Linked DNA regions of Parabacteroides chongii. The protein of the gene in region 2 interacts with the protein of the main gene of each other region in a pairwise test. Links are inferred from orthologs where the notes say so. Each region holds a gene or a part of one and is shown on either strand. Other genes may lie near its edges.

Evidence for each region. The genes of interacting proteins can lie anywhere in the genome.
Region 1: the proteins of rsfS (region 2) and P3L47_RS15510 interact in binary tests that used the Escherichia coli proteins (3 or more experiments, as listed by UniProt). The link is inferred for Parabacteroides chongii from one-to-one orthologs.

Annotation. Positions count from the first base shown.
Region 1 is NZ_CP120849.1:4,157,658-4,162,244, reverse strand. The notes cover bases 1,772-4,587. They hold P3L47_RS15510 (ATP-binding protein), read left to right. Parts: upstream 1,772-2,531; coding sequence 2,532-3,644; downstream 3,645-4,587. Other genes in these bases: P3L47_RS15505 (DUF5682 family protein), read left to right, coding at 3,605-4,587; P3L47_RS15515 (DUF4132 domain-containing protein), read left to right, coding at 1,772-2,494. Outside these bases: P3L47_RS15520 (DUF4132 domain-containing protein), read left to right, coding at 1-561; more of P3L47_RS15515, read left to right, coding at 569-1,771.
Region 2 is NZ_CP120849.1:3,342,446-3,348,767, reverse strand. Bases 1,524-4,304 are described here. They hold rsfS (ribosome silencing factor), read left to right. Parts: upstream 1,524-2,624; coding sequence 2,625-2,984; downstream 2,985-4,304. Other genes in these bases: ftsH (ATP-dependent zinc metalloprotease FtsH), read left to right, coding at 3,013-4,304; P3L47_RS12370 (helicase associated domain-containing protein), read left to right, coding at 1,524-2,286. Outside these bases: P3L47_RS12375 (IMP dehydrogenase), read left to right, coding at 1-1,003; more of P3L47_RS12370, read left to right, coding at 1,381-1,523; more of ftsH, read left to right, coding at 4,305-5,073; P3L47_RS12350 (phosphatidate cytidylyltransferase), read left to right, coding at 5,213-6,046; porT (type IX secretion/gliding motility protein PorT/SprT), read right to left, coding at 6,033-6,322. UniProt on the Escherichia coli protein: Functions as a ribosomal silencing factor. Interacts with ribosomal protein uL14 (rplN), blocking formation of intersubunit bridge B8.

The DNA of each region.
Region 1 (4,587 bases), 810 kb from region 2 along the record:
CGTTATATGGAGGACGGCACATTCAATACGGTGGATGAAGAAGAATATACATTACCCGAAAAGGCTGCTATCACACTCGTTCACCCCATTGAACTGGAAGAAGATGTTCTTGCCGGCTGGAAGGAACAACTGGATGATTATGAAATAGTACAGCCCATCCCGCAACTAACCGCTCCTATAATTGTTTTAGGAGAAAAAGAGACGAATGGCAACAAGATTACACGTTATAACGGTCTGATTGTCAAGTCAGGAAAGATAAGCGGTATTGCCAGGAAGCACAACATGGTGCGCGGAGAAGTCTGGGATGCAGGAAGCTACACCTGTTATCACCTCGTGGACAAGTTTCTGAATATTGCAGCCCTGCTGAATTTCGAATACATGTACATGGGACAGGAGTATGACGATGACGTAACGCTCGGAGACGTTATTTTGTATCGTATGGGAGAAGACCAAACGACCGACGACGAGCCGAAGAACAACGTAATCCTCTCTCCCGAAAGCGTTCCCGCCCGTTTCCTTTGCAGCGTACTGGGTATTTTTGATGTATTGAAAGAAGAATAAAAAGGATATGAAGAAAAAGCAACAACCGGATTTAGCAGCATTATTCGACACCTATTGCGAAGCATATAGTACTTCCGACTGGGAACTTCTGAACACAGCGAGGGAGATCCCCATCGACGAGTTGATTCGTAAAAACAAACAGGTAGCATACGACTATTTATATAGCGATATTCCACTTAAAAAGAAACTGATCTGGTTGGATAAGCTGTTTTCCGATTGCGGCTTGCAGAACTACGGACAGTTGCTGGAGCTACTGAAAGAAAACTCAAAGCTGATCCGCAGGAAAATCGAAAAGATCATCCTCAACAAGGAAAAGAAAACCCGCCCTCTGCTGGAACAATTATATCCGGAACTGGATGAAGAGTTGCGGAACTGGAGCAGACAGCTATTCAAATACTGGGATAACTCACATGCCTCCGCCGCTAAAATCAGGTTCAGGAACAAGAAAGCCGTTCTCGACTATTGCAGCGAACATATCGAACTGTATTGTACGCAGCAAATAGCCTGGTTACCGCAAAAGCCTTATACCAGGATTCATTGGGCGAACGAAACCGATGTGGACGAGTTCGTCCCCCGTCATGTGATCCGGTACATCTTAAGCGAATACGCATCGCTTGTCCAGGTAACCCGCCTGCATGCCTGTGATGCGATCGTTCCTTTCCTCGATGAAAAAGAATGGCAGGCAGCTTTGGAAGAACTGTATCAGTATTGGTTGTCGGACGGAGCGGAAGCCGGCAGAAGAATGCTCCTGCTCCCCTATTGTTTTTACGGGGGAGAAGAACAGATCGCCCGGTTAGCTCCGCGGATCAAAGCATGGTCGAAGGCTGCCCGCAAACAACTTGTCAGATTCACGATGAAGCTGCTGGGATTAAAAGCCAGTCCGAATGCTCTTATTCTCCTGAATGAATGGATGGAGACTGCTCCGAGCGGCACGTACAAACGTTCTGCCTGGGAAGCATTCCGGCAGGCGGCGGTCCGGAAAAGACTGCCCGTCGAAGTCCTGGCCGACCAGATCATCCCGACTTTCGGATTCGACCGGCTGGGAGAAAAAGTGGTAGACTATGGTACACGCACTTTCCATGTAACATTGCTGCCGGACTTCACTGTCTCGGTATTGGATATTGAAAAGCAGAAAGTAAGCAAATCCCTTCCTGCCCCCACTAAAAGAGATGACCGGGAAAAAGCAGAAAAAGCCAGGGCTGAACTTGCCGGGCTAAAGAAACAGGTCAAAACACAGACCAATATCCAAAGAAAGCGTCTGGAACAAGCCCTGAAGAACGGACGGAGCTGGTCCAAAAATTCCTGGTTGGCTACTTTCATCGAAAACCCAGTCATGCGTTATCTGGCAAAAGGACTTATCTGGGGTGTCTACAAAGAGAGGAAGCTTCAAAACTCCTTCCGATACATGGAAGACGGTACATTTACCACTGCTTACGAGGAAGAGTTTATCCTCCCCGACGATGCAGTCATTTCCCTGGTGCATCCGATCGACCTGACGGAAGAAATACTGGCACGCTGGAAAGAACAGCTGGACGACTACGAGATCGTCCCTCTCATTCCTCAGTTAAATACTCCGGTCCATCCTTTGAAAGAAGAGGAAAAACAGGGAGACACTCTCTTCCGTTATTTCGGAAAGAAAGTATATATCAGTAACATCTATGATTTCGAAACGGCAGATGTCACCACCCGGATGGAGAATAATATCCTTTATATACTGGATAGATCGTTCAATGTCATGGCGCAACTTTCTTATATAATAGAAGGGGGCAATTGCCATCTGAACGAATTATATTTCTCAGCGTTAGAGGAAGGAGAAGATATCAACACGATCCGGTTACCCAAAGAGGAAAGGCTGCCGATATCGTCCATACCGGAACGGTTTGTCAGCAGTATACTGGATATCCTGGTCAAAGCCTTCTCCCTGGAAGACTAACCCGTCAGTTATAAAACAAAAAGAAACAGATTAATCTATGGATAACAAAATACAAAAACCCTTGATGGAGATGCGGTATGCCGACGAGCTTGCCGCTCTCCGCAAACAAGATACGGGAGCCAGACCCACCAACTGGCAGCTCTCCCCACGTGCAGTCCGTGCCTTTATCCTCGGACAGAAGGAACCGATCGAACTGGACGGACGACAGATCACCATCACTCCGAAGTTCTTCGGCGACGATGCACTGGTGGAACGCTCCATTATTACCCTTGCTGGCAACCGGGGTCTTATGCTCGTCGGCGAACCGGGCACGGCAAAGACCATGTTAAGTGAACTACTCTCTGCCGCCATCTGCGGTATCAGTACCAATACGGTACAAGGCACGGCGGGAACCAGCGAGGACAATATCAAATACTCCTGGAACTATGCGCTCCTCCTGGCAAAAGGTCCTGTCAAAGAAGCACTTGTCCCCTCTCCCGTCTACATCGGTATGAAACGGGGCATTATCACTCGCTTCGAAGAGATCACCCGTTGTCCGTTGGAAATACAGGACAGCCTGATCAGTATCATGAGCGACCGGGTATTGAACATCCCCGAACTGGGAGAAGAAGGACTGCTCTTCGCCTCTTCCGGCTTTAACGTGATAGCGACCGCCAACACCCGCGACAAAGGAATCAATGAAATGAGTAGCGCCCTGAAACGCCGTTTCAACTTCGAGACCGTAGAGCCGATCCGGAGCGTGGCACTCGAAAGCCGTATCATCACCGACCAGTGCGAAGGCATGCTCGCCGCCAACGGCCTTGAAATGCCAATGCAGGAAGAAGTGGTCGATATCCTCGCTTCCACGTTCAATGAGTTGCGCAACGGCACCTCCTTCGAGAAAGCCAAGATACAAAAGATGTCAGGCGTGATGAGCACGGCGGAAGCTGTATCCGTTTATTACCAGTCCGCCCTGGACGGCTATTATTACGGGGATGGGACAGTCAGTATGCGTTCGCTCGTGCAGAACCTGCTGGGTGCCGTAATGAAAGAGAACAAAGACGATCTGCCCAAACTGAAAGATTACTTTAACGGTGTGGTCCGGTTGAAAGCCGAAAGACAAGGAGGAAAATGGAAGGAATACTACGACAACCGGACCTGGTTGAAATAGACCGCCTCTTCACCGGTAGTTTCGATATAGAAGGACAGGTGGTGTACTTTCCGGTACGTCACCACTCTCCGGCCTGTGCGTTGCATCTGCAACGTACGATCGAGCGTTTCCGTCCGGAACTGATCCTAATAGAAGGTCCGTCGGACTCAGCAGAACTGCTTCCTTACATTGCCGACGAGCAGTCGGTCCCTCCCTTCTGTATCTACTACAGCTATGACGACAAGGATGGAAAAGTAAACGAGGAAAAAGAAAAGTATCGTGCCTATTACCCTTTCCTGGCCTATTCGCCGGAACTGGTAGCCATTCGTGAAGGGGCACGAAGACATACGCCGGTACGTTTCATCGACCTGCCTTATGCGCTCCGTCTGATAAACAAGATCGAGGAAGAGCCGCAGACACAGTTCTATTACAACGAAAATAAAGAATACGAAGTAAATACCTATACGGCTATGATTGCCCGTAAGGCAGGATGCCGGAGTTTTGCAGAGTTCTGGGAAAGCCGCTTCGAACTGGACGCTGCCAACCTGGAAACGCAGGCTTTCGTCCGCAACCTCTTCCACCTCGGTTACTTTATGCGTCTGGCAACGCCCGAAAACGAGATATCCCTGAAAGAAGACCGGCTACGGGAAACTTATATGGCAGAAGAGATACGGAAAGCACTACCCGACAATAAAAGGATATTGGTAGTAGCCGGTGCCTTCCATATCTCCGGACTTATGGAAACGCTGCAATCGGACAAAAAACCATCGCTCAGAACCTGCAACCGGGAACATGTCGCTTCCTACCTGATGCCTTATACTTTCAAGGAAGCAGACAGCAAAAGCGGTTATGCTGCCGGCATGCCTTTTCCGGCTTTCTACCAGGAAGTCTGGGAAAAGATAGAAAAGCAGAAGAAAGACCCGTTCGCCTCCACCGTCCTCGAATATATCATCAAGACAGCCCG
Region 2 (6,322 bases):
AGAATTTATGACTCCTTTCTCCAAGCTGATCGTCGGCGAAGTCGGTATCACGCTGAAAGAAGCCAACCAAATCATCTGGGATCATAAACTGAATACACTTCCGATCATAGACAAAGACCAGAACCTGGCATATTTCGTATTCCGCAAGGATTATGACAGCCACCGCGAGAACCCGAACGAGATATCCGGTGCTGACAAGAAATTGCTGGTTGGTGCAGGTATCAATACCCGCGACTATACGGAACGCGTCCCTGCCCTGGTTGAAGCCGGTGTGGATGTATTGTGTATCGACTCTTCAGACGGTTATTCCGAATGGCAATATGAAACACTGAAATGGATCAAGAAGGAATATGGCGACAAAGTAAAGGTCGGAGCCGGAAACGTGGTAGACAGAGAAGGATTTTTATATCTGGTAGAAGCTGGAGCTGATTTTATCAAAGTCGGTATCGGCGGCGGCTCCATCTGTATTACACGTGAACAGAAAGGTATCGGGCGCGGACAGGCTACAGCCCTGATCGATGTTGCGCAAGCTCGCGACGAATACAAGGAAAAGACAGGCATTTATATTCCTATCTGTAGTGACGGTGGTCTGGTACACGATTATCACATGGTACTGGCATTGGCAATGGGTGCTGACTTCTTGATGATGGGACGTTATTTTGCCCGTTTCGACGAATCACCTACAAAGAAACTGCGTATCGGGAATAATTTCGTAAAAGAATACTGGGGGGAAGGTTCAAACCGTGCCCAAAACTGGCAACGTTACGATATGGGAGGAACTGCTTCACTGAAATTTGAAGAAGGTGTAGACAGCTACGTTCCTTATGCCGGTAAGATGAAAGACAATCTGAATCTGACGTTAGGCAAGATCAAATCAACTATGTGCAGTTGTGGTGCTATCACAATCCCCGCTTTGCAGAGAAGTGCTAAGATCACATTGGTTTCCTCAACAAGTATCGTAGAAGGCGGTGCACATGATGTAATCCTGAAAGAACAGAATTAATCAATCATATCTGATAAATTCAATCCCCCAACCGTAAACTTCCGGATAAAAAGTTTACAGTTGGGGAATTTTGTACCATAAAGCTTACCTATATAATACCTGATACCTTTGCTTGCCATTCACTTTGTAAAATAAATGGAGAATTTCCATTAACCACTCTCAATATGTTAGCCCAAACAATCAAACAAAAACCATTTGTATTCATTTTCCCCCGTGAGAAACGGATATTTTGAAAACAGACGTGAATATCTCCTATAAAACCTAGAGAAAACAGGGGTAAAATAACATTCTGTCAAAATGATATTAAATGATATCACTAGAAATCAAATATTTGAATATCTTTGAGGAGGATAAAGTCGTTCAAGAGTCGCTAGTATATGAAAAGGAGAAAGAAGAAAAGAAATACCAAACAGAATGCCGTTGTTGCTTTTTACGAAAAGAACAACAGATGGCCTATGCTTACATCAAAAAATGAAAAAGAGAGACATCTGGCTGAATGGATTATCAGATATAGATTTATCAGAAATCATACTCCGGAAAAGCTTACAGAAAAACAGATCCAATTAATCGACAGGATCGACGTAGAGAAGACTCAGAAAAAGGAAGAACAGTGGTTGACTAATTACGAGAATGTAAAGGAATTTATAGAAAGAGAAAAGCGATGGCCTTCCAACAAAACAACAGACCCGGAAGAACTCAGGCTTTTCCACTGGTGTCTGGCACAACGGATCACCAGAAAAAACACGCCTAAATACAAACTAAATAAAAAACGTATCAAATTGTTGGATGCTATCGGCTTTCGCTGGGATTCATATACATCGAGAAGGACATGGAAGGAATCTTTCGATCTGGTGAAGGAGTTCTATAACAATACGGGGCACTGGCCTGTCCACACTAAAGATCCGGAAGAAACGAAACTGGCCAAATGGTGCAGCAAAATGAGGGCTTACAAAAATCAGACGGACACAAGCGTCACGCTGACTTCCAGACAGATCAAAAAATTGAATGATCTGGGCTTCGACTGGACCGGCAGTTATGGCAACAACGGACGTTCTCCGGAGCGGGTCAACAGAATATGGATCGAAAGATATCACGAATTTTGTGAATTCACAGCAAGCAAAAAAAGATACCCCCGTGTCAAATCCGAAGATCCGATAGAAGAATCTCTATACTCGTGGTGGATGAGAATGGCTTATCTGAAAAGAAGAAACAAACTCAGCAGCGAACGTATCCATTTGCTTGATTGCATCGGTTTCAGATGGGGAAAAGGAAGTGAAGAATAAAAACAAAAAAAAGGTTTGAAAAATGAATTTCAAACCTTTCTTGTTGTTCTACCAGGGCTCGAACCTGGAATTTCAGGACCAGAATCTGACGTGTTACCATTACACCATAGAACAGTTTTTGTAGCTTCGAGTAGTATGTTTCTCGATTACGGGTGCAAAGATACGGACATTTTTTATTCTTGCAAATATTTTGCGAAAAAATTTCATCAAAATAAACATTTTTCTTTTTCTCCTGTTTTGAAATTACAGGGTTTATACATATATTAAAGAGAGAAAGGATGCAGATAATAAATTAAGGAGTATATTTGCAACTTCGAAAATTATTCAATAAAAAATAAATGGATCAAACAAACGAATTAGTAAAAACAATTGTAGAAGGCCTGCAAGATAAAAAAGGCAAAAATATTGTAACCGTAGATTTAACCCAGATACCCGGAGCGATTTGCCAATACATGGTGATCTGTGAAGGTAGCACCCCCACCCAAGTGTCGGCCCTATCTGATTCAGTATGGGATTTTGCACGTAGAGAGGCTGGAGAAAAGCCATTGTCTGTTGACGGCAACCAAAGTGCCGAGTGGATAGGAATGGATTATGGCACGGTTCTTGTACACATATTCTTACCGGAACAACGCGAGTTCTATAATCTGGAAACACTGTGGTCGGACGTTAAAGTCACGCAGATACCGGATCTCGATTAAGCCGGGTTAATATTATCGAATTCAAAGTATGGAAAATAAAAACGACATGTTTAATAAAGCGCCGAAGAACAATAAGCCTAAAATGTTCCGGTTTAACCTGTATTGGATGTACGGGCTAATATTCATAATGCTTTTTACGTTATACCTGACAAACGACTCCTCGGCATCGAAAGAGCTGGGATGGACTGAATTCCAGAAGCTGGCTCAGGAGAATGTGTTTGACAAAATGGTTGTCTACAACAAGAAAAATCTGGTTGAAGCCACCGTTAAAAGCGGAAAGAAAGGATTGGTATTTAAAAGTGACAGCACAGCACTGGGGACTAACCCGAAAGTATACGTAAAGATACCATCTGCAGACAAATTTTCCGATTTTTACGATAAAGCGGTGACAGATAATCATGTCGACACACAAGTGCGCTTCGAAGAAGGAGATGATGCCATATGGAACTTTTTGGTTTCTTTCGGACCGATCATCCTGATCATTGCCGTATGGATTTTCCTGATGAGAAGAATGTCCGGCGGTGCAGGCGGTGGTCCAGGTGGAGTATTCAGTGTCGGCAAAGCGAAAGCACAACTCTTTGACAAAGATAATGACCGGAAAGTGACATTTAAAGATGTAGCAGGTTTGTCAGAGGCCAAACAGGAAGTGGAAGAAATCGTTTCGTTCCTCAAAAATCCTGAAAAATATACGGAACTGGGTGGTAAAATTCCGAAGGGAGCTCTCTTGGTAGGTCCTCCGGGAACAGGTAAAACGTTGCTGGCAAAGGCTGTAGCAGGTGAAGCGGATGTTCCGTTTTTCTCACTGTCGGGTTCAGACTTCGTTGAAATGTTTGTCGGCGTGGGTGCATCACGTGTTCGTGACTTGTTCCGCCAGGCTAAAGAGAAGTCGCCTTGCATCGTGTTCATCGATGAAATTGATGCCGTAGGTCGTGCCCGTGGCAAAAACGTAAACATGAACAGCAACGACGAGCGTGAGAATACCTTGAACCAGTTGCTGACAGAAATGGACGGTTTCGGTTCAAACAGCGGTGTGATTATCCTGGCAGCAACCAACCGCGCCGATATTCTGGATAAGGCTTTACTGCGTGCAGGACGTTTCGACCGTCAGATCCATGTGGAATTGCCCGACCTGAATGAACGTAAAGAAATATTCGGCGTACATTTACGCCCGATCAAGATAGACGAAAGTGTCGATGCTGAATTTCTGGCTCGCCAGACTCCGGGATTCTCAGGTGCCGATATTGCCAATGTTTGTAATGAAGCAGCCTTGATCGCAGCCCGTAGCGGAAAGAAATTTGTACAAAAAGAAGATTTCATGAATGCTGTAGACCGTATTGTCGGCGGTCTGGAAAAACGGACTAAAATAACTACAGCTGACGAACGCAACAGCATCGCCAACCACGAAGCCGGACATGCCACATTGAGCTGGCTGCTTGAACATGCCAACCCGTTGGTAAAGGTAACGATTGTACCGCGAGGTAAAGCTCTTGGAGCTGCCTGGTATCTGCCGGAAGAACGTCAGATCACTACGCGCGAACAATTGCTCGACGAAATGTGTGCAACACTGGGCGGACGTGCTGCCGAAGAATTGTTCCTCGGTAAGATCTCGACCGGTGCATCCAACGACCTGGAGCGTGTAACCAAACAGGCATATGCCATGGTGGTTTATTTCGGTATGAGTGATAAACTTCCGAACCTGAATTATTACGATTCAACCGGTCAGGACTGGGGATTCACTAAACCATACAGTGAAGAGACATCCCGCATGATCGACCAGGAAGTACAAAAGATCATCAACGAACAATATGAACGCGCAAAGAAAATCCTGTCAGAAAATGCAGAAGGACACAACCAACTGGCACAGGTTCTACTCGAACGGGAAGTGATCTATACAGAAGATGTGGAGCATATCTTTGGTAAACGGGCCTGGATCTCACGCTCACAGGAAATCCTGGAGCTACAGGAAAAGGCGAATAATGAGAAACAGGCTTCCGACGATAAAAAGCCGGAAGATACAGACTGCCAATCAACCGATAATAAGGTCCAGGCTGTTACAGCGAATGTCAGTGAGACTGACAATATTGCCTGACAAACATTTATCCGATAAATAAAAAGAGACCGGACAGTATTCTTCAAGAAAGAACTGCCCGGTCTCTCTGTATATATTTAGATTTATTCTTTATCTTTGCACGAAAAATAAATCAACAAACGAACAAAACGATACAGTATTGAAAAATCTGATAAAACGGGCGCTTACCGGTATAATTTTCGTTGCGATCCTAGTGGGAGCTATTTGCTACCATCCAATCTCTTTCCTTGTTGTATTCGGCTTAATTACCGGATTGACTTTATGGGAATTTTACGGTTTAGTGAAACATTATGAAGAGGCCTCCATCAAACGAACTATATCTTCATTGGGAGGGGCTTATTTATTCGCTGCCACTTTTGCCTACACCAACCAACTGGCCGACGGTGTAGTCTTCCTGCCTTATCTCCTATTCCTTATATATACACTAGTTGCCGAATTATACTACAAAGCCCCGAACCCGATCAATAACTGGGCATTTACCATTTTTGCACAGGTCTATTGTGCCGGGACATTTTCGATGCTGAACTTTATAGCAGCCCTGCCGGATACTCCGGGGCAGATCGTTTATTCTCCATTATTTATTATGGCTATTTTCATTTTCATTTGGTTGAACGATACCGGAGCCTATCTGGTCGGTTCGATGATCGGGAAGAGGAAATTGTTTGAACGAATTTCCCCTAAAAAGTCATGGGAAGGATTCTTCGGAGGCCTGGCTGTCGTATTGAGTGCTTCACAAGCACTGGCATGGTATGCACCGGAAGTAAGCTGGTACAATTGGCTGGGATTATCAGCTACCGTTGTCCTGTTCGGCACCTGGGGAGATTTGATCGAATCGCTGTTGAAACGCACACTGGGTGTAAAAGACTCGGGGAACGTACTCCCCGGCCACGGCGGAATGCTCGACCGGTTCGACAGCCTGATGCTGGCTGCCCCTGCCGCCTACATTTATATAGAACTATTTATTCGAAATTAAACGTCAGCGAAACCATACGGGAAGTCGCTTTCGATAATGCATTCGGATATTTGATAAGATCTTTATCCGTCAGGTCACTACGGTCTTTCTGTAGCAGGTCGACCAGTCCGAAACTAAACTTCAATTCAGGACAGAGCTTGAAGAACGGCAGGTAAATATCACATCCTATACCGAATTCCAAACCAAAATCGGCTCCTTTCAATAAGACCGGCATTCCTTTCTTACGTCCGAGGTCCATTGCTCCGAATATACCGCCAATCAGATAAGGACGATAAT